One region of the Catenulispora yoronensis genome, then DNA from elsewhere that is predicted to be linked to it. Evidence: riboswitches for the same ligand, from Rfam matches in the RefSeq annotation. Region 1 holds a riboswitch; the other holds the start of a gene.

The links. A riboswitch is a leader RNA that binds a small molecule or an ion and turns the genes downstream of it on or off. The one in region 1 is predicted to bind glycine.
Region 2: another riboswitch for glycine. It lies ahead of gcvP (aminomethyl-transferring glycine dehydrogenase); the one in region 1 lies ahead of gcvP (aminomethyl-transferring glycine dehydrogenase).

Annotation. Positions count from the first base shown of each region.
Region 1 covers NZ_BAAAQN010000016.1:4,071-12,971, reverse strand. Annotated here, with positions in the region: gene ABD481_RS15620 (hypothetical protein) at 1-62, shown strand, start outside; gene ABD481_RS15615 (ABC transporter permease) at 165-1,463, opposite strand; gene ABD481_RS15610 (ABC transporter ATP-binding protein) at 1,463-2,152, opposite strand; gene ABD481_RS15605 (ABC transporter permease) at 2,206-3,765, opposite strand; gene ABD481_RS15600 (hypothetical protein) at 3,762-4,211, opposite strand; gene ABD481_RS15595 (response regulator transcription factor) at 4,361-5,023, shown strand; gene ABD481_RS15590 (sensor histidine kinase) at 5,026-6,252, shown strand; glycine riboswitch at 6,317-6,414, shown strand; glycine riboswitch at 6,713-6,808, shown strand; gene gcvP (aminomethyl-transferring glycine dehydrogenase) at 6,957-8,901, shown strand, end outside.
Region 2 covers NZ_BAAAQN010000044.1:35,467-44,367, reverse strand. Annotated here, with positions in the region: gene gcvP (aminomethyl-transferring glycine dehydrogenase) at 1-3,087, opposite strand, end outside; glycine riboswitch at 3,153-3,272, opposite strand; glycine riboswitch at 3,273-3,358, opposite strand; gene ABD481_RS30130 (GNAT family N-acetyltransferase) at 3,454-4,272, shown strand; gene ABD481_RS30125 (SCO2524 family protein) at 4,400-6,226, shown strand; gene ABD481_RS30120 (SCO2523 family variant P-loop protein) at 6,228-7,148, shown strand; gene ABD481_RS30115 (SCO2522 family protein) at 7,145-8,227, shown strand; gene ABD481_RS30110 (SCO2521 family protein) at 8,208-8,901, shown strand, end outside.

The sequences.
Region 1 (8,901 bases):
TCAGGCTCGGCCGGCGGATCCGTCGCGTGCTGGCCGAGCTGCCGCCAGCGCCCGGGCGCTGAGGCCCGAGGCGCTGATGCGCTGAGACGTACATACGCACAGACCAACAGCCCGCATTTCCCGATAGTCCGCCAGGGTGGGCCGGTGGCGCACGGCCGTTGCCTTCACGCGATCCGCGTGAAGGCAACGGCTGGCTGGAGCCGGGCCGCTCGCCACGCGGCGACGGCACCGCCCAGCACTCCCCCGAGCACCGCGAGCAGCGCTGCTCCGGCAATGAGCGCGGCGTCCGCATGCGGTGCGAGATGGACGGCGACAGTAGAGCTCTGAATGCTCTGCGGATCCTGCGGCACCGTCGCCGACAACGTCGGGGCCAGGGCGCCGACGAGGGCGATTCCGGCCAAGCCGGCGATCGCTCCCGCTATCGCTCCGAGCACCCCGATGGCCGCCGACTCGCCGATGACCTGCCCGGCGATCCGGCCGGCGGGCCAGCCGAGCGCCTTGAGCGTCCCGAGTTCCCGGAGCCGCGCGGCCACCCCGCCGACGATGAATAGGCCTGCCACCACGCTCGCCATCGTCAGCGCCGCGGCCGCGACCCAGGTGCCGAGCTCGCCGATCAGGTCGGCCGCTTGGCGCAGGGAGCCGGTGACGGCGTTCGCCTCCGCGTCGGCGCCGGTGACGGTCGCGGTGGGCAGCAGGTGGACGATGGCGCGCTGGACGTCCGCGACGTGCGAAGCGCTGTCCGCCGCGGCGTAGACGACGTTCACCCGGTCGGCGAACGGCCGGCCGTCGGGCGCCCGGGCCAGCGTTTGGGCGGCGGCCAGCGGCAGGTAGACGTCGGCCGATCCGATCTCCTGCGACCGCTTCACGATGCCCACCACCTCGAACGGAGCACCCGCGACGGTGACCGTGGATCCGACCGACAGGTGCTGCGCGGTGGCGTAGCCGCCGTCGAGGACGGCGACCTTCCGCGTCGTGTCGGCGGCGGCGAGCATCCGTCCGGCGACGACGTCGGCCGCCGCGAGCGGTCCGGGCGCGACCTGCGCCGGGTCCACGCCGTCCACCCTGGTGCGGGAGAACAGCGCGCCGGACTGCGTGAGCTCGGCCAGTTGCAGACCGCCGCTGGCAGCGGCGACGTGTGGCAGCGCAGAGATCGTCGCCGCTTGCGAGGGCGGCAAAGGCTCCAAAGTGCCCGTCAGCGCGTGGGAGGAGTCCTGGAGCGCGCCGACGGAACGCATCGGCTGATCGACGGTCAGCTGGGTGCCGACGCCGTAAAGCGACCGGAGCACCGAACTCTGCGCGCGGTCGGCTCCGGCGGACACGGCCGAGACGACCATGACGAGCCCGACGCCGAGCCCGAGACCGGCCGCGCTCAGCAGTGTCCTGCGAGCCCGTCTCAGCAGCTCACTGCACAGATAGCGGAGCCCGAACGGCCACCTCGGGCCGGACCTGCGATGGCCGGCCATCAGTTTCCTTCGGAGCCGACGACGACGGCGAGGCGCCCGGCGTCCATCACGGCGACCCGGCGCGCGCGCTCGGACACGTCGGCGTCGTGCGTCACCACCACGAGCGTCAGATCGCGCTCCCGCCACAGCGTCTCCAACAGCGCCAGGATCTCGTCTCGGGTCGCCGTGTCGAGGTTGCCGGTGGGCTCGTCGGCGAGCAGCACCCTGGGCTGCTTGACCAGCGCCCGCGCGATGCCGACCCGCTGCTGCTGCCCGCCGGAGAGCTCGGAGGGCAGGTGACGGGCCCGGTCGGCGAGGCCGACGTCCGCCAGGGCGGCGGCGGCCCGGGTTTGTCGCTCGGCCCCGGGCAGCCGCAGCGGAACCAGGGCGGCTTCGACGTTCTCCAGGGCCGACAACGTGGGGATCAGGTTGAAGGTCTGGAACACGAAACCGATCGCCTCGCCCCGGACCCGGGTCAGCTCCGCCTCGCGCAGACCGGCGAGGTCGCGGCCGTCGAACTCGACCGCGCCGCGATCGGGGCGGTGCATGGCGCCGAGCAGCTGGAGCAGGGTGCTCTTGCCGCTGCCGGTGCGTCCTTTGATCGCCAGCCAGTCGCCGTCGGCGATCACCAGGTCGACGCCGTCGACGGCGGTCACGGTGCCTTCACGTCCGCGGTGGTAGGTCTTGGTCACGCTGCTGAGGGTGTACATGGATTCTCCTGCCAGGTGTCTCAGGGTTTTTGTCAGGTCTGATGAGTTCTGGCCTAGCCGACGTCGGACATCGCCGCGGCCGGTGGCAGCCGCGACGCGCGCCAGCTGCCGACCAGGCCCGCGACCAGGCCCCCGGCCAGCGCCGTCGCCACTGCCACCAGGAGCAGCGAGGCCGAGACCGGGGCGGCCATCCGCACGGCCAGGTCGTGGAGCGAGCCCGGGGCGTCGGTGACGTGCATGCCGGTGGCGTTGATGCCGACGTTCTTCGGCGCCACGTTCCCCGGACTGTTCGCGACGGTGGCCGTCAGCTTCGGCGCGATCGCCGACAGCACCGCGGCGCCCCCGAGTCCGATTGCCACGCCGAACACGGCGCCGACGGCACCGGTGACCAGGGCTTCGGCCGTGATCTGCCCGACCACGAGACGTCGCGGCCAGCCGAGCGCCCGCAGCGTGCCGAGCTCCCGGCGCCGGCTGCTCACCGCGGCCAGCGTCAGCAGACTGGCCAGGACGAAGGCGGCGGTCAGCACACCCGCCGAGAGCCACCGGCCGAGCTGGTTGATGAGCCGCGACACGTCCTTCAGCGACCCGCTCACCTGGTCGGCCAGGCTGGAGGCGCTGCTGACGGTCGCCGCCGGGAGGAGGCGGGCCAGGCCGGAGCGCACGCCGGCGACGTCGGAGGCGCCGGCGGCCCGGACGTAGATGTCGGTGACCATGTCAGGGCTCGTCATCCCGGTGTAAGGGCTCGTGGACGAGGCTTTCGCGAGGGCTTGCGCGCGGGCCAGCGGGATCGAGACGTCGGCGCTGCCGGCGGGCTGGGCGGCCAGGCCGATGATCGTGAACCGGTGCAGCTCGACGGTGACGGACCCGCCGACGGCCAGGCTGTGCGCGGCGGCGTAGGCGGAGTCGACGACGGCCACATCGGCGCCGCGGTCCGCGTCGGTGAAACCGCGTCCGGCGACGAGCTTGGCGGAAGCGAACGGACCAAGGCTGGGATGGGCCACGTCGACGCCGCTGACCAGGAGCGTGGTCGGGAAGGCACTGGCCGGGGGCGTGCCGTCCGGGGCGATCTGGGACAGGGCCGGGACGATGAACGAGGTGTCCGACAGCGTGAGTCCGCCGGCCACTTCGGCCACGCCGTGCAGCCGGCCGGCCTGCGCGGCCGCGGCGGACGGCAGCCAGCTCAAGCCCGGGGCCGGAGTCAGCTGGTCGACGGGCTGCGGGTCCTTGCCCGGGGAGTAGCCGATCCCCTTGCCCGAGGATCCGGACGCGTTCAGGTCCTTCGGGTCGGGCGCGCCGGCGCTCGGCGAGGCCTTGGTGACCGAGATGTCGGTGCCGACGCCGTAGAGGGAGTGGAGCACGGCGCGCTCGGCGTCGCCGAGGCCGTTGGCGGCCGCCATGACCGTCACGACCAGGCCGATGCCGACGCCGAGGCCCGCGCCGGAGAGCAGGGTCTGGCGCCAGCGGCGGCGGACCTCGCGGAGCGGGTGGATGGCGCGGAGGGGGCGGGTGGGGCGGTCCGGGCGGAGGCCGAGGCCGTGATCGGGCCGGGTGGCGCGGTCTTCACGGTCGCCACGCGCGGCACGGTCAGTACGGTCGGTACGAGTCCGGCTCATGACTGGGCCCCCACCGGTCCGCTCGACAGCCACGCCGCCGGCGCCAACGTCCGGCACGGGCCGTTGAGGGCGGCCAGGAACTGCGGCGACGCGGGGTCGACCCCGCTGCCCGGCGCGAGCCAGTCCGCTTTGGCAGCCTCCGGATCGGGGAACGCCGGCACGCCGTTCGCGCGCATGCAGCGGGCGAAGTCGGCGGTGAAGGAGACGGTGGTGCCGCGCTGCGCGGTGCCGGTCACATCGGCGTCCGGGTGGATGGCCACCGGACCGCTGCTCGTATTCATCGGGTTCATCGGGATTGTCGGGTCGGCCGGATTCATCGCGTTCGCCGTTGCCGAGGCGGTCGGCGATCCGAGCACCGACCCGGAGGTGACCATCCTCGGCCGGGCACTGCTGCACGCGGCCACTCCGGCCAGCACGACCGCCGTCCCAGCAAGCGCGAACGCCATCACAGTCAGCGCGCGGGGCCGTGCGGTGCGCCTCCGCGGTCCCGCTGCTCTCATTTCACTGTCCATGCCGTCACTTCTACGGAGCACCCGATTGCGGCGGCGCAACGCAGTTGCATTTCTGCAACAGGTGGCGGTGGCATCCTGGAGCCATGCGGGTGCTGCTGGTCGAGGACCACGCCAAGCTGGCGCTGACCCTGGCCGCGGGGCTGCGCCGGGCCGGGATGGCGGTCGACGTCGTCTTCGACGGCGACGACGCCCTCGAACGCGTCGCCGAGACCGCCTACGAGGTCGTGGTCCTGGACCGCGACCTGCCCGGCACCCACGGCGACGACGTCTGCCGCCGGATCGCGGCCGGCGGCGCCGGGAGCAGGGTCCTGATGCTCACGGCGGCCGGCGCGGTCGGCGACCGGATCGAGGGCCTGGCCATCGGCGCGGACGACTACCTGCCCAAGCCCTGCGACTTCTCCGAACTGGTCGCCCGCATCCGCGCGCTGGGCCGACGCCCGGGGGTCGGACTGCCCGCGGTGCTCTCCCACGCGGACCTGACGCTGGATCCGTCACGGCGGGTCGCCACCCGCGACGGCCGTCAGCTGACCCTCAACCCCAAGGAGTTCGCGGTGTTGGAGACCCTCCTCGCCGCGAGAGGTGCCGTGGTGTCGGCCGAGGAACTGCTGGAGCGGGTCTGGGACGAGATGGCGAACCCCTTCAGCCAGGCGGTCCGCACCACGATGAGCCGCCTGCGGGCCAAACTGGGCGATCCGCCGCTCATCGCCACCGTGGCCAAAGCCGGCTACCGCATCGGCGGGGACTGACCATGGCCTCCCCGCCCAGACGAGCCGACATGGTCTCCTCGGTCTTCTTTCTCCCGAGGCCGACAGTGCGGCTGCGCCTCACGCTGCTGTACGGACTGTGCTTCGTGGCCTCCGGCACGGCGCTGCTCGGGATCACCTACGCGCTCGTCAACACCCGGCTGTCCCGCCTCCAGGTGTCGACCGGGTCCAGCCCGGACAGCGCGAGCACCGAACACGCGCACGCCACCACGTCCGCCGCGGACAGCCTGCACGCCCAACGGACCGCCGACCTGCACCAGCTCGTCGTCCAGTCCGGTATCGCCCTCGCGATCATGGCGGTCGTGTCGGTCGGGCTGGGCTGGCTCCTGGCCGGCCGCACCCTGCGCCCGCTCCGCGAAATCACCAGCGCCACGCGCACCATCTCCGAACACAACCTCCACGACCGGCTCGCCCACACCGGGCCCGACGACGAGCTCAAGGACCTGGCCGGCACCATCGACGCCCTCCTGGCCAGACTTGAATCCGCCTTCGACTCGCAGAAACGCTTCGTGGCCAACGCCTCGCACGAACTCCGCACTCCGATCATGCTCGGCAAGACCCTCCTCCAAGTGGCTCTGGCCGATCCCGACCTCACCCTGCCCGCCCTGCGCGCGGCGTGCCACGAAGTCCTCGTCACCGCCGACGACCAGGAACACCTGATCCAGGCCCTCCTCACCCTGGCTCGCAGCCAGGCCGGCCTCGACCACCGCGAGCCCTTCGACCTCGCGAAGGTGACACAAGGAGTGGTCGACGCGCACCACGAGGAGATCGGCCGCAGAGGTCTGCGACTCGACACCGCGCTGGAGCGGGCGCCGATGGACGGCGACCCTCAGCTGATGGAGGTTCTGGTGACGAACCTGCTGGAGAACGCCATTCGACACAACGTCGTCGGGGGGAGCATCCGCATAGCCACCGGCGATGCCGCCGCCGTCGGATCGGCCGGGCCGGCCGCTGACATCCACGCCGCACGACCGGTCCTGGCTGTCAGCAACACCGGTGACTTCATCCCCACAGCCGAGGTGCAACGCATCCTGCAACCTTTCCAACACCTCGCGCGACCGCGCGGCCACAACCACGAAGGACTCGGCCTCGGCCTGTCGATCGTCGCCGCTATCGCCGACGCCCACACCGCCGCCCTGTCGCTGCAAGCACCGCCGACCGGGGGCCTGGCTGTACACGTGGGCTTGCGCAAGGAAGCCCGGGGCTCTTGACGGCCGCGTCGCGGCCACCGTACTTTTGTCCCGCGCACGGCCCCACAATTGAATACACCGCTGACGATACTGTGCGGGAGAGCTCACGACTCGGTGGAGTTGTGGCGCCGAAGGAGCAAATCCTCCCCGGAAACTCTCAGGCCTCGTTACCGCATGAGTGGAGGCGGACTCTGGAAAGTAGGCGCCCATGCGTCTCGCCCACGGTGAAAGCCGCGCTCTACGCGCGGTGAAACTCTCAGGCCAATGACAGAGGGGGAGGCTCACTCGGCCGCACACCCTGGTGTGCGCTAGGAACACGAGGATGCCCCTATGCCTGTCGTAGCACTGGCCCATCACACGGCCTTCAGCCCGCCGTTCGACCTGGTGCCCGTCTTGGTACTCAAGGTGGCGCTCCCCCTCAAGTAGCTCTGCTGGGCCGCGTTCCGCGTCCTGCCTTTTGACAACTCAATACCGCGCTGTTCGAACCGCAGCGGGAGAGTCCTCGTCCAGCCTGGGCGAGGCGCCGAAGGAGCAACACTCCCCAGAATCTCTCAGGCCCCCATACCGCCGCGGTGAGGCAACTCTGGAAAGTCAGGGCCCTGTGCCCTGCGCCCACGGTGCAAACCGCCCGATCCGGCGGTGAAGCTCTCAGGTATCGATGACAGAGCGGGGAGGTCACCCATCCATGGCGCCGCGTTCGCGGCGTACCAGCAGGGAGCCTCCCTATGAGCTCTGATGAGCCGTCCACGCACGGCGCTTTTTCTGCCCGCCATATCGGCGTCCGTGACGCCGACCGCGCCAAGATGCTGGCCGAGGTCGGCTATCGCACGCTCGGTGAGCTTGTCGACGCCGCCGTTCCCGCCGGCATCCGCACCGTCGGCGACCTGGACCTCCCGACGGCCGCGAGCGAGGCCGAGGCCCGCGCCGAGCTGGTGGAGCTGGCCGCCCGGAACACGGTGGGCATCGCCATGATCGGGCTGGGCTACTTCCCGACGGTGACGCCCGCGGTGATCCGGCGCAATGTGCTGGAGGATCCGGCGTGGTACACCGCGTACACGCCGTACCAGCCGGAGATCAGCCAGGGCCGGTTGGAAGCGCTGATCAACTTCCAGACCATGGTGGGTGATCTGACCGGGCTGCCCACCGCCAACGCCTCGCTGCTCGACGAGGGCACGGCGGTCGCCGAGGCGGTCACGGTCATGCGCCGCGTGGCCGGCAAGCAGGGCGGCGCGCGTGTGCTGGTCGACGCCGACACCCTGCCGCAGACCCTTGATGTCCTGCGCACCCGGGCCGCGGCGGTCGGGATCGAGGTCGTCGAGGTCGACGTCACCGCGCCGCTGCCGGAGGGCGGCTTCTTCGGACTGGTGCTGTCCTACCCGGGCTGCTCCGGGGCGGTCCGTGACCTGCACGCTGTGACTGCCGCGGCGAAGGCGCGCGGTGCGTTGGTGGCGGTGGCCGCGGACCTGCTGGCATTGACGCTGCTGGTTCCGCCGGGTGAGTTCGGCGCGGACATCTGTGTGGGGTCGACGCAGCGGTTCGGCGTCCCGCTGTTCTACGGCGGCCCGCACGCCGGGTACATGGCGGTGCGCGAAGGATTGGAGCGGCACCTGCCCGGGCGGCTGGTGGGCGTGTCCGTGGACGCGTCGGGCCGGCCCGCCTACCGGCTGGCATTGCAGACCCGTGAGCAGCACATCCGCCGCGACAAGGCGACGTCGAACATTTGCACCGCGCAGGTGCTGCTGGCCGTGGTCGCCTCGATGTATGCCGTGTACCACGGTCCAGAGGGTTTGACCGAGATCGCTCAGCGGATCCACGGGTACGCGGCGCACCTCGCGACCGGTCTGGAGGCCGACGGTGTCGAGGTGGTGCATACAGAGTTCTTCGACACCTTGTCGGTCCGCGTTCCCGGACGCGCCGCGCAGGTGGTCGCGACCGCGCATGACCTGGGGCTCCGGCTGCGGCTGGTGGACGACGACCACGTCGGCGTGTCCTGCTCGGAGATCACGACCAAGGCGCATATCGATTTGGTCCGGCAGGCCTTTGGGCGCCAGGACACCGCAAGAGCAGACGGATCAGAGGATTCGTCAGGGAGTTCAGAAGCCTCGGCTATTGCAGGGAGCTGCGAGAGGTTGCCGCCTGCCCTGCGCCGCACCTCGGACTTCCTCACGCACCCGGTGTTCGGCGCGCATCGCTCGGAGACGGAGATGTTGCGCTATCTGCGGCGGCTCTCCGACCGGGACTTCGCGCTGGACCGCGGCATGATCCCGCTGGGGTCGTGCACGATGAAGCTGAACGCGACCACCGAGATGGAGCCGGTGAGCTGGCCCGGCTTCGCCGACCTGCACCCGTTCGCCCCGGCCGGCGACACCGCCGGGTACGCCGAGCTGATCGCGCAGCTTGAGACCTGGCTGGCGGAGGTCACCGGATACGCGAAGGTGTCCATCCAGCCCAACGCCGGGTCCCAGGGCGAACTGGCCGGACTGCTGGCGATCCGGGCCTATCACCGTGCCCGCAGCCAGGGCGGACGGGACGTGTGCCTGATCCCGGCCAGTGCGCACGGCACCAACGCCGCGTCGGCCGCGATGGCCGGGATGCGGGTGGTCGTCGTCGCCTCGCGACCCGACGGCACCGTCGATCTGGCGGATCTGGAAGCCAAGTGTGCGCAGCATG
Region 2 (8,901 bases), on a different contig from region 1:
GTAAGCCCCGTCAATACGGCGTACCGGCGGCCAGTACTTGTCGGCCGGGTTCACGCCGGCGGGGAACACGGCCTCGGCGCGGTCGTAGCCGTGCTTCCAGTCCCCGGCCAGCATCGCCGCTGTGTGGGGGGCCTGGCGCAGGGGGTTGTCCTCGGGGTCGAGGTCGCCGGTGGCGACGCGGTCGATCTCGGCCTTGATCGCGGCCATCGCGTCGCAGAAGCGGTCGAGTTCGGCCAGGTCCTCGCTCTCCGTCGGCTCGATCATCAGAGTGCCGGCCACCGGGAAGGACATGGTCGGGGCGTGGAAGCCGTAGTCGATCAGGCGCTTGGCCACGTCGTCGACCGTGACGCCGGTCTCCTTCGTGATCGGGCGCAGGTCGATGATGCACTCGTGCGCCACCAGGCCGGCCGGGCCGGTGTAGAGCACCGGGTAGTGCTCGGACAGGCGCTTGGCGACGTAGTTGGCGGCCAGGATGGCGTGCTGGGTCGCCGAGCGCAGGCCCTCGGCGCCCATCAGGCGGATGTAGGCCCACGGGATGGGCAGGATGCCCGCCGAGCCCCAGGGGGCGGCCGAGACCGGGCCGACGCCGGTGCCGTCCGGGCGGGGGCCGGCGATCGGGTGCAGCGGGTGGTTGGGCAGGTACGGCGCCAGGTGGGCGCGGACCGCGACCGGGCCGACGCCGGGGCCGCCGCCGCCGTGCGGGATGCAGAAGGTCTTGTGCAGGTTCAGGTGGGAGACGTCGCCGCCGAAGGTGCCCGGCTTGGCCAGGCCGACCATGGCGTTGAGGTTGGCGCCGTCGACGTAGACCTGGCCGCCGGCGGCGTGCACCAGGTCGCAGATCTCGGTGACCTCCTCCTCGAACACGCCGTGCGTCGAGGGGTAGGTGATCATCAGGACGCTGAGGCGGTCCCGGTGCTGCTCGATCTTGGCCAGCAGGTCGGCCACGTCCACCGAGCCGTCCTCGCGGCTGGCCACGACCACCACCCGCATCCCGGCCATCACGGCGCTGGCGGCGTTGGTGCCGTGCGCCGACGACGGGATCAGGCAGACGTCGCGCTGCTCCTGGCCGTGGTCGCGGTGGTAGGCGCGGACCGCCAGCAGGCCGGCCAGCTCGCCCTGGGAGCCGGCGTTGGGCTGGACCGAGACCCGGGCGTACCCGGTGACCTCGGCCAGCCAGCCCTCCAGCTGGCCGATCAGGGACAGGTAGCCGGCGGCCTGGTCCAGCGGCGCGAACGGGTGGATGGCGCCGAACTCCGGCCAGGTGATCGGCTCCATCTCGGTGGTCGCGTTCAGCTTCATGGTGCAGCTGCCCAGCGGGATCATCGAGCGGTCCAGCGCGATGTCCCGGTCGGCGAGCCTGCGCAGGTAGCGCAGCATCGCGGTCTCGGACCGGTGCGCGTGGAAGACCGGGTGGGTCAGGAACCCGGTGGCGCGCGGGTGCGCCCCGAGGGCGTCGTCGGTGGCCGCGTCGAGCTCGTGGACGCCCGCCGCCTCCTTGCCGGTCACGCCGAAGGCCGACCAGACGGCCCGCAGGTCGGCCCAGCCGGTGGTCTCGTCGCAGGACACGCCGACGGTGTCCTCGTCGACCAGCCGCAGGTTCACGCCCGCGGCCAGCGCGCCGCGCCAGACCTCGGCGGCGCGGCCCGGGACCCGGACGGTCAGGGTGTCGAAGAAGGCGGTCGGCACCACCTCGACGCCGGCCTCGCGCAGGCCGGCGGCCAGGACCGCGGTGTAGCGGTGGGTGCGGCGGGCGATCGCGGTCAGGCCCTCGGGGCCGTGGTAGACCGCGTACATGCCGGCGATCACGGCCAGCAGCACCTGCGCGGTGCAGATGTTGGACGTGGCCTTCTCGCGGCGGATGTGCTGCTCGCGGGTCTGGAGCGCCAGGCGCAGCGCCTGGCCGCCGTCGGCGTCCACGGACACCCCGACCAGGCGGCCGGGCAGGGAGCGGGACAGGTCCTGGCGGACGGCCATGTAGCCGGCGTGCGGGCCGCCGAAGCCCAGGGGGACGCCGAAGCGCTGGGTGGAGCCCACGGCGATGTCGGCGCCGGCCTCGCCGGGCGAGGCGAGCAGGGTCAGCGCCAGGATGTCGGCGGCGACGGCCACCAGGGCGCCGCGGGCGTGCGCCGCGTCGGCGATCGCCTTCAGGTCCCGGACCTGGCCGGAGGCGCCGGGGTACTGCACGAGGACGCCGTAGAAGTCGTCCTCGGGGAGCGCGGAGAGCACGCGCGAGGAACCGTCGGACTCACCGTCGGACGCGCCGTCGGACGCGGCACCGGCAGCGCTGCCGGACACGCTGTCAGCAGCACTGTCGGCGGCCGACAGGTCGACCAGCGCCAGCTCGATGCCCAGCGGCTCGGCCCGGGTCTGGAGCACCGCCAGCGTCTGCGGGAAGACGTCGGCGTCGACCAGGAAGCGGGGGGACTTGCTCTTGGACGCGCGGCGGGCCAGCGTCATGGCCTCGGCGGCGGCCGTGGCCTCGTCCAGCAGGGAGGCGTTGGCCACCGGCAGCCCGGCCAGGTCGGCGACCACGGTCTGGAAGTTCAGCAGCGCCTCCAGCCGGCCCTGGGAGATCTCCGGCTGGTAGGGCGTGTAGGCGGTGTACCAGGCCGGGCTCTCCAGCACGTTGCGCAGGATCACCGGCGGGGTGAAGGTGCCGTGGTAGCCCAGGCCGATCATCGGGCGGAAGACCCGGTTGCGCCCGGCGATGTCGCGCAGCTCGGTCAGCACCTCGGCCTCGGAGCGGGCCGGCGGCAGGTTCAGGCGCTCGGTGAGGCGGATGGCGCCGGGGACGGCGGCCTCGGTGAGCTCGTCCAGGGAGCCGTAGCCCAGGTGGGACAGCATCGCGGCGGCGGCGTCCGGGTCCGGGCCGATGTGCCGGTCGGCGAACGGCGAGGCCTGCTCCAGCTCGACGAGGCTGGGGCGCGGGGCGGCCGGGGTAGCCGGAGCACCCAGGCCGGCCGAGCCGCCGGCGGGCGCGTCGGAAGTGGCAGACGTGTCCGACACAGCCGGGGCGGGGTGGGCGGGCACCGGGCCGGCGGAGTCGTCTCCGGCCGTGCCGTGCAGATCCGTGAGCACTGCGGTCACCATCGTGGCCTCTCAGGCGGACGCTCTAGACGTCGGGTGGTGGATTCGCGCCTCCCGCGGATCCGTCCTCCCCCTCTGTCATTGGGACCTGAGAGTTTCACCGCGAGCAGGGAGTCCCGAGGGCACCCGCGGTTTACACCGTCGGTGAGGGCCTCGCACCAGCTCGGCCCTGCTTTCCAGAGTCGCCAGCTCGAACGGTCCGTTTGCCTGAGAGTTTCCGGGGAGGGTTGCTCCTTCGGCGCCCGTGGAGGGTCTCTCCCGTTCGAGGTTTGTCGGCGCTTACGACGGTATCAGCGCAGGCACGGTCTGTTCTAATCCCGTTAACCGTTTGCCGTAGTGCCGCACCGGTGGTGGGCTGGCCGCGTGATTTCCGACAAGGACCTGCTCAGCCTGTTCGACGCGAGGATGCGCGCGGCCGCCGTCCCGGACGAGCCCGGGGCCCGGATCGAGGCCGCCGACGGCGTGATCCGCCAGGTCGGAGCCACACCGCGGGACTGGCACGGCGTGCTGTACTCGACGCTGGACGCCGCCACGGCCGAGGCCGCGATCGACTCCGAGATTGCCCGCTTCGGCGCCCTCCTGGGCCCCGGCGGCGAGTTCGAGTGGAAGGCCTACAGCCACGACCGCCCCGCCGACCTCGCCGCGCGCCTGGCCAGGGCCGGTTTCCGGCCCGGAGCACCGGAGACGCTGTTTGTGGCGGAGATCACACAGCTGGCGGCCGGCCTGCCGTCCGCACTGCCGTCCGCACTGCCCCCCGCACCCCCGCCCGGCGTGACCCTGCGACCGGTGACGACAGCATCCGACGCCGACCTGGTCGCCGAGGCGACCGAAGCGGCCTTCGGCGACGGCGGCCAACGAGCCCGCGACCGGGTACTGGCCCGGCTCGCGGCGGACCCGGACACGGTGTGGACCTGGGTGGCGATGGCCGACGGCCGACCGGTCTCGGCAGCCCGGATGCTCGTGCACCCCGGCACCGGGTTCGCGAGCCTGTGGGGCGGCGGCACCGCTCCGGAATGGCGCGGCCGCGGGATCTACCGCTCGCTGGTGGCGCATCGCATGCGGCTCGCGGCGGAGCTGGGGTGCGAATACCTCCAGGTCGACGCGACGGACGACAGCCGGCCGATCTTGGAGCGGTTGGGGTTCCGGGCGTTGAGCGTGACGACGCCCTACGAGTATCGGTTCTGATCGTCGTCCCCCGTCATCAGAGGTCTCCCTAAGCACCTCACAGCGCTTTCCCTCCGATGTATCAGACCCCTGTGGCAGGGTAGGCACCTGCTGTCCGATGGGGAGCCTGGGGGGAAGGGGGAAGGCGGTGCGAACCAATCCGCGCCAGCACATCTTGGACACCTGGCGCGCCTTCGCCCGCGTCGCGATCGACAACGGGGAGTGGGCCTGGGGCGGGCGCGCCGGTTCGAACAGCATCAGCGATGCCGAGCAGCTCCTGTGCCTGCTCTATCCCGCCACCGAAGTGCCGGGCTTCCGGCTGCACCGGCCGGACGCCATCCATGACGACGTCCTCACGGTGCTCAAGCCCTTGGGCGACGGTCTGGACATCCCGATGCGGATACTGGAAGCACTGGAGCAGTACCTCGATCGCCACACCGGTGAGCAGGGCCCGGTCTTCGCCGCCGGATCCGCTGTGCAGGCCCAGGATCCGGCTGAGGAAGCCACGGCCGAACAACAGGCCTTCGACCTCACCGACTCGTATTCGGTCTCGATCACCTTGTGCCTGTCGGCCAAAGGCTTCCTGCGCGAGTTCCAGCGCACGGTGGAACGGCCCAACGTGCGCGACCGGATCGACGCGGTGCTGTCCCGTCTGGAGGACCGGCTCACCGCGGCGATGATCGGCCTGCTGCGCTCCTTCGTCGTCGACGTCCTGGACCCGGACTCCGACGCCGAGCACCGCCTGATGCGCACGGTCGGCCAGGGCCGGGTCGTCGGCCGGACGCTGATTCAGGACCTGCGGACCCGGCTCCAGCCGGTGCGCGACAAACTGCCGGAGCTGACCTTCGGCCTGCCACCGGAGAACGAGCGGGTTCTGCGCGACTACCCCGAGCGGTTCTTCGAGTGCGGCTGGACCTGGGGTGTGGCGCACGACGCCCCGAACATCGACCTGCCGGCGGCGGCCGAGGTGCCCCAGCCCCGTGGGGCCGCCGAGGCGCGTCCGTCCCTGCACTTCACGGTCGGGGCGCTCAACGGCCTGGCCGACCTCTTCTCCCTCCGCACCTCCCGTCAGGGCCTGCTCACCTCCGGCCAGCAGCCGCTCCGCGAGGCGCTGAGCCTGCGCTGGGGCCTGGCCTCGCAGTACTGGTCCACGATCGCCTCCTTCGGCAGCGGAACCTGGCCGGTCGAGGACGTGCCCTGGGAGAACAGCGCGGGGCAGTCCTCGGCCTACTTCAGCGCGCTCGTGCTGTCGATCATGGGTACCGAACAGCCGCTCCCGGCCGGTTCCGCGCAACGGTGCGTCGGCGTGCTGGCGGAACTGGCCCAGCGCGGCCTGGTGAACCGCCGCGCCGAGCCCGACAACCGCGCCATCGCCTTGCACCACCCGGGCGTCGCACTGCCGCTGGGCGGCATGGAGCAGCACGGGCCGCCGCTGGTCCTGGTCCACACCGGGTACGCCGCGACCCTGGCCAAGACCGCGCTGCTGTTCGCGAGCCGCACCGCCGGCCGCCGCGACCGCGCGCGCCTGATCGAGACCGCCGACGCGGCGGTGGACCACCTGCTGCTCCGTCGCCACCAGGCCACCGGGCTCTGGGACGATCCGGGCAATGCCTTCCCTGGCATCCAGCCGGCGCCGGCCGTGCCGGACTGGAGCATGTCGGAGCACGCCGTGGAGGTGTTCGTCGCCGCCGCGACGCTGGCATCCGCTCCGCCGCAGGCCGACCAAGGGCAGATCGACCAGGCCGAGTCGAAGCTCGCCGAGGCCTGGCACATCCTGGACCAGGAGCGGCTGAACACGCCGACGGCCGGCGGCGCGCAGGAGCAGAAGCTGCTGCGCGAGGTCCAGCAAGCTCTGACCCGGGCCGCGTCCCTGGCGCCGACGCGGCCCGCGACCGCCGCCGCCCTGGTGGACCGGGCTCTCAGAGATCTCGACGAGCTGGCCTTCGCCCGACAGGCCGCGACGGGGAGCGCGTGAGGTGCTGGTTTTCGCCGCCTCCGACAAGGGAGGCTCGGGACGGTCGGTGACGAGCTGCAACATGGCCTATCGGCGTGCGCTCCAGGGCGACACCGTCGCCTACCTGGACTTCGACTTCGGCTCCCCCACCGCCGGAGCGATCCTGGACGTCCCCGTGGCCGAACACGGCGTGGACGGCTCCGGCCTGCACTCGTACTTCACCCGCCACACCGAGGCTCGGCAGCTGGACACCGCGCTGCACTCGGAGAGCGGCGCTATGCGCGACCTGCCCAGCGTCTCCAGCGTCGGACGCCTGGTGCTGCTGCCCGGGGATCGTGGCGGCGGCGAGTTCGCGATCGGCCGGGACATGCCGGCCCGGTGCGCCCAGCTGTTCCTGAGACTGGACCGCGAGTTCGACTGCTGCGTCGTGGATCTGTCGGCGGGCCGGTCCTACGCCCTCGACCTGGTCCTGGAGGCGACGGCGCGACCCGAGCTGGCCAAGCTGACCACACGCTGGCTGGTGTTCCACCGCTGGACCAAGCAGCACATCGTGTCCGCGCACGGGCTGGTGTTCGGCGAGAAGGGGATTCTTCACGCCGCCGAGCGGTATGGGCACGATCCGAGGACCCTCAACGAGTCCGTGCGATACGTCCGTACCGCGGTCGTGGATCTGGGCGTCGATCAGGAATCGGTCACCCGCGCGCCGCAGGGCGCTTGGCTTCGCGCCTACGACTCGAAGCTGCGCGAGCAGGCCGACAGACTCCGCATGGGCCGGGCCCGCCTGGCCGGGCAGATCCCTTACGACCCCATGCTCCAGTGGAGCGGGCAAGTGATCGACGACTCGGATGTACGAGGACTGAGGATCGCCAACGAGGCCACCGTTCAGTCCTTTGAGGAGCTGGCGGCCAGGCTGTCGGACGAGCGATTCTGGGAAGGGCTGTGAGCGCGGTGGAGGTGAGCTACCAGGAGGCGACCGAGACCGCACGCATCGAGGCGGTCCCCTTCTCGCATCTGTCGGTCGAGACCGGGCACTTGGTGCTGGCTCAGTTCGCTGACGGCGACCAGGCCCTGATCGAGCAGTTGGAACAGGCCGGGCCGTGGCTGGAAGCGTCGGTCAAGCGAGCCCGCAAGCGCTTCGGCCGCGACGCGCGGATCAGCACCTGCTTCCTGGTCGACGACCAGACCCCGTGGGACCAGGCCCAGGAGCGGCCCAAGCCGTCGGAGGTCTTCGACCTCGTGGCCTCGGCCGGCGCGCGGGTCGGCTTCGCCGTCGACTACATCGCGTGCGAGAGCGGTTGTGCGACCGCCCGGGATCGGCCGTACGCCGGGCCGCACGACCGGAGCCCGCTGGCCGACATCGTCGCCGGGGCGATCGTGGCGGAGCCGGAGGCCGGAGCCAACGGCTCCCGGCCGCCGACCGGCCAGAGCGGCTGGCTGAGCAACGGTCGGCGCTCCCCTTCCGTCTCGGTGGCGATGGACGCGCCGCAGTGGGAGCCGCCGGCGGAGTTCGGCCCGTACCGGCACTCGGTGTTCGTCGATGTCGAACTGTGGAGCACCGAGCACGGTTCCGGCCCGGACGCCGGCCGCGAGCGGCAGTACTCGAGTTCGCTGCTGACCGCCGTCTGGCAGCTCCTCCGCCTCGGCCTGGTCCGGAACGCCGGCCGGGCCGTGGCCACCCCCTACGGATTCGGACCGGGCGAGGCCCTGCCGGACCTGTGGTCGCAGCTCCCGAGCATCACCCGGCGGACTCCGGACGCCGCACCGTTCACGGCGTATCTGGCCCTTTCCCTGCTGCCGGCGCGGTACCGGGCCTCGGAGCACGCCGCCGAGGTCGTCCTCGACCACCTGCGGTTCGACGAGGCGGTCCTGGTCGAGGCCGCCGACCGGGCGCGCGGCGAGGCGGTCCCAGTGCGCTTGCCGGAGAACCCGGCGGGCCGGATCAGCCACCTGTTCTTCGACGACGTCCATACTCTCGGCCCCGCCCACGACACCCACGACGCCCATGCCACCCGCGACGTCTGAGCGCGGCGGCGCCCCGCCGACGACCGGCCCCGGCGGCCATCGGCCCCCCGTCCTGGCCTTCGGAGAAGTACGTACCTGCCTGCTCCAGAACCAGGCGGCGCTGAGCCCGTCCGCCGTGACAGCCCTGGTGCAGCTCTCGCCGGGATCACCGGTGTCCCGGGTGGAGCGACCCGTTCATCGGGCCGTCTCCGCGGACCTGCTCACCGGCGTCGATTGCGGGCTTCACGTGCTGCGTCACGGCAGGGGCCGCGCGATCGGCACCGTCCTGAGCCACGCGATCGTGACCGGCGGCCGAGTCCTCCAGGGTTCGGCGTACGTCACCCTCCTCCCGGCCGCTTCACGCGAGCGTCAGGCATGGCGCCACTACCTGCGCCGGCCCGGAGTCGCGGAAATCATCGGGTCGCCGGATCCGGACAACGTGCTGGACGGTTTCCTTGACGACCAGCCGCCCGCCCGCGGCCTGGACCTGGCCTCGATCAGCGACCGGATCGTCGAAGACGTTCAGCAGAGCTCGGTCCTGGACCACGGCACCGCGCTGCGCGCCAGTGCCACGACGACCCGGTGGGCCGCCTCACTGCGCCCGGACTCCACTCTCGCGGTCGGCATCGTCAAGAGCCACATGACCAACGCGCACGTGATCCGCCTGCGGGGCCACCCCGACGACCTTCCGACGC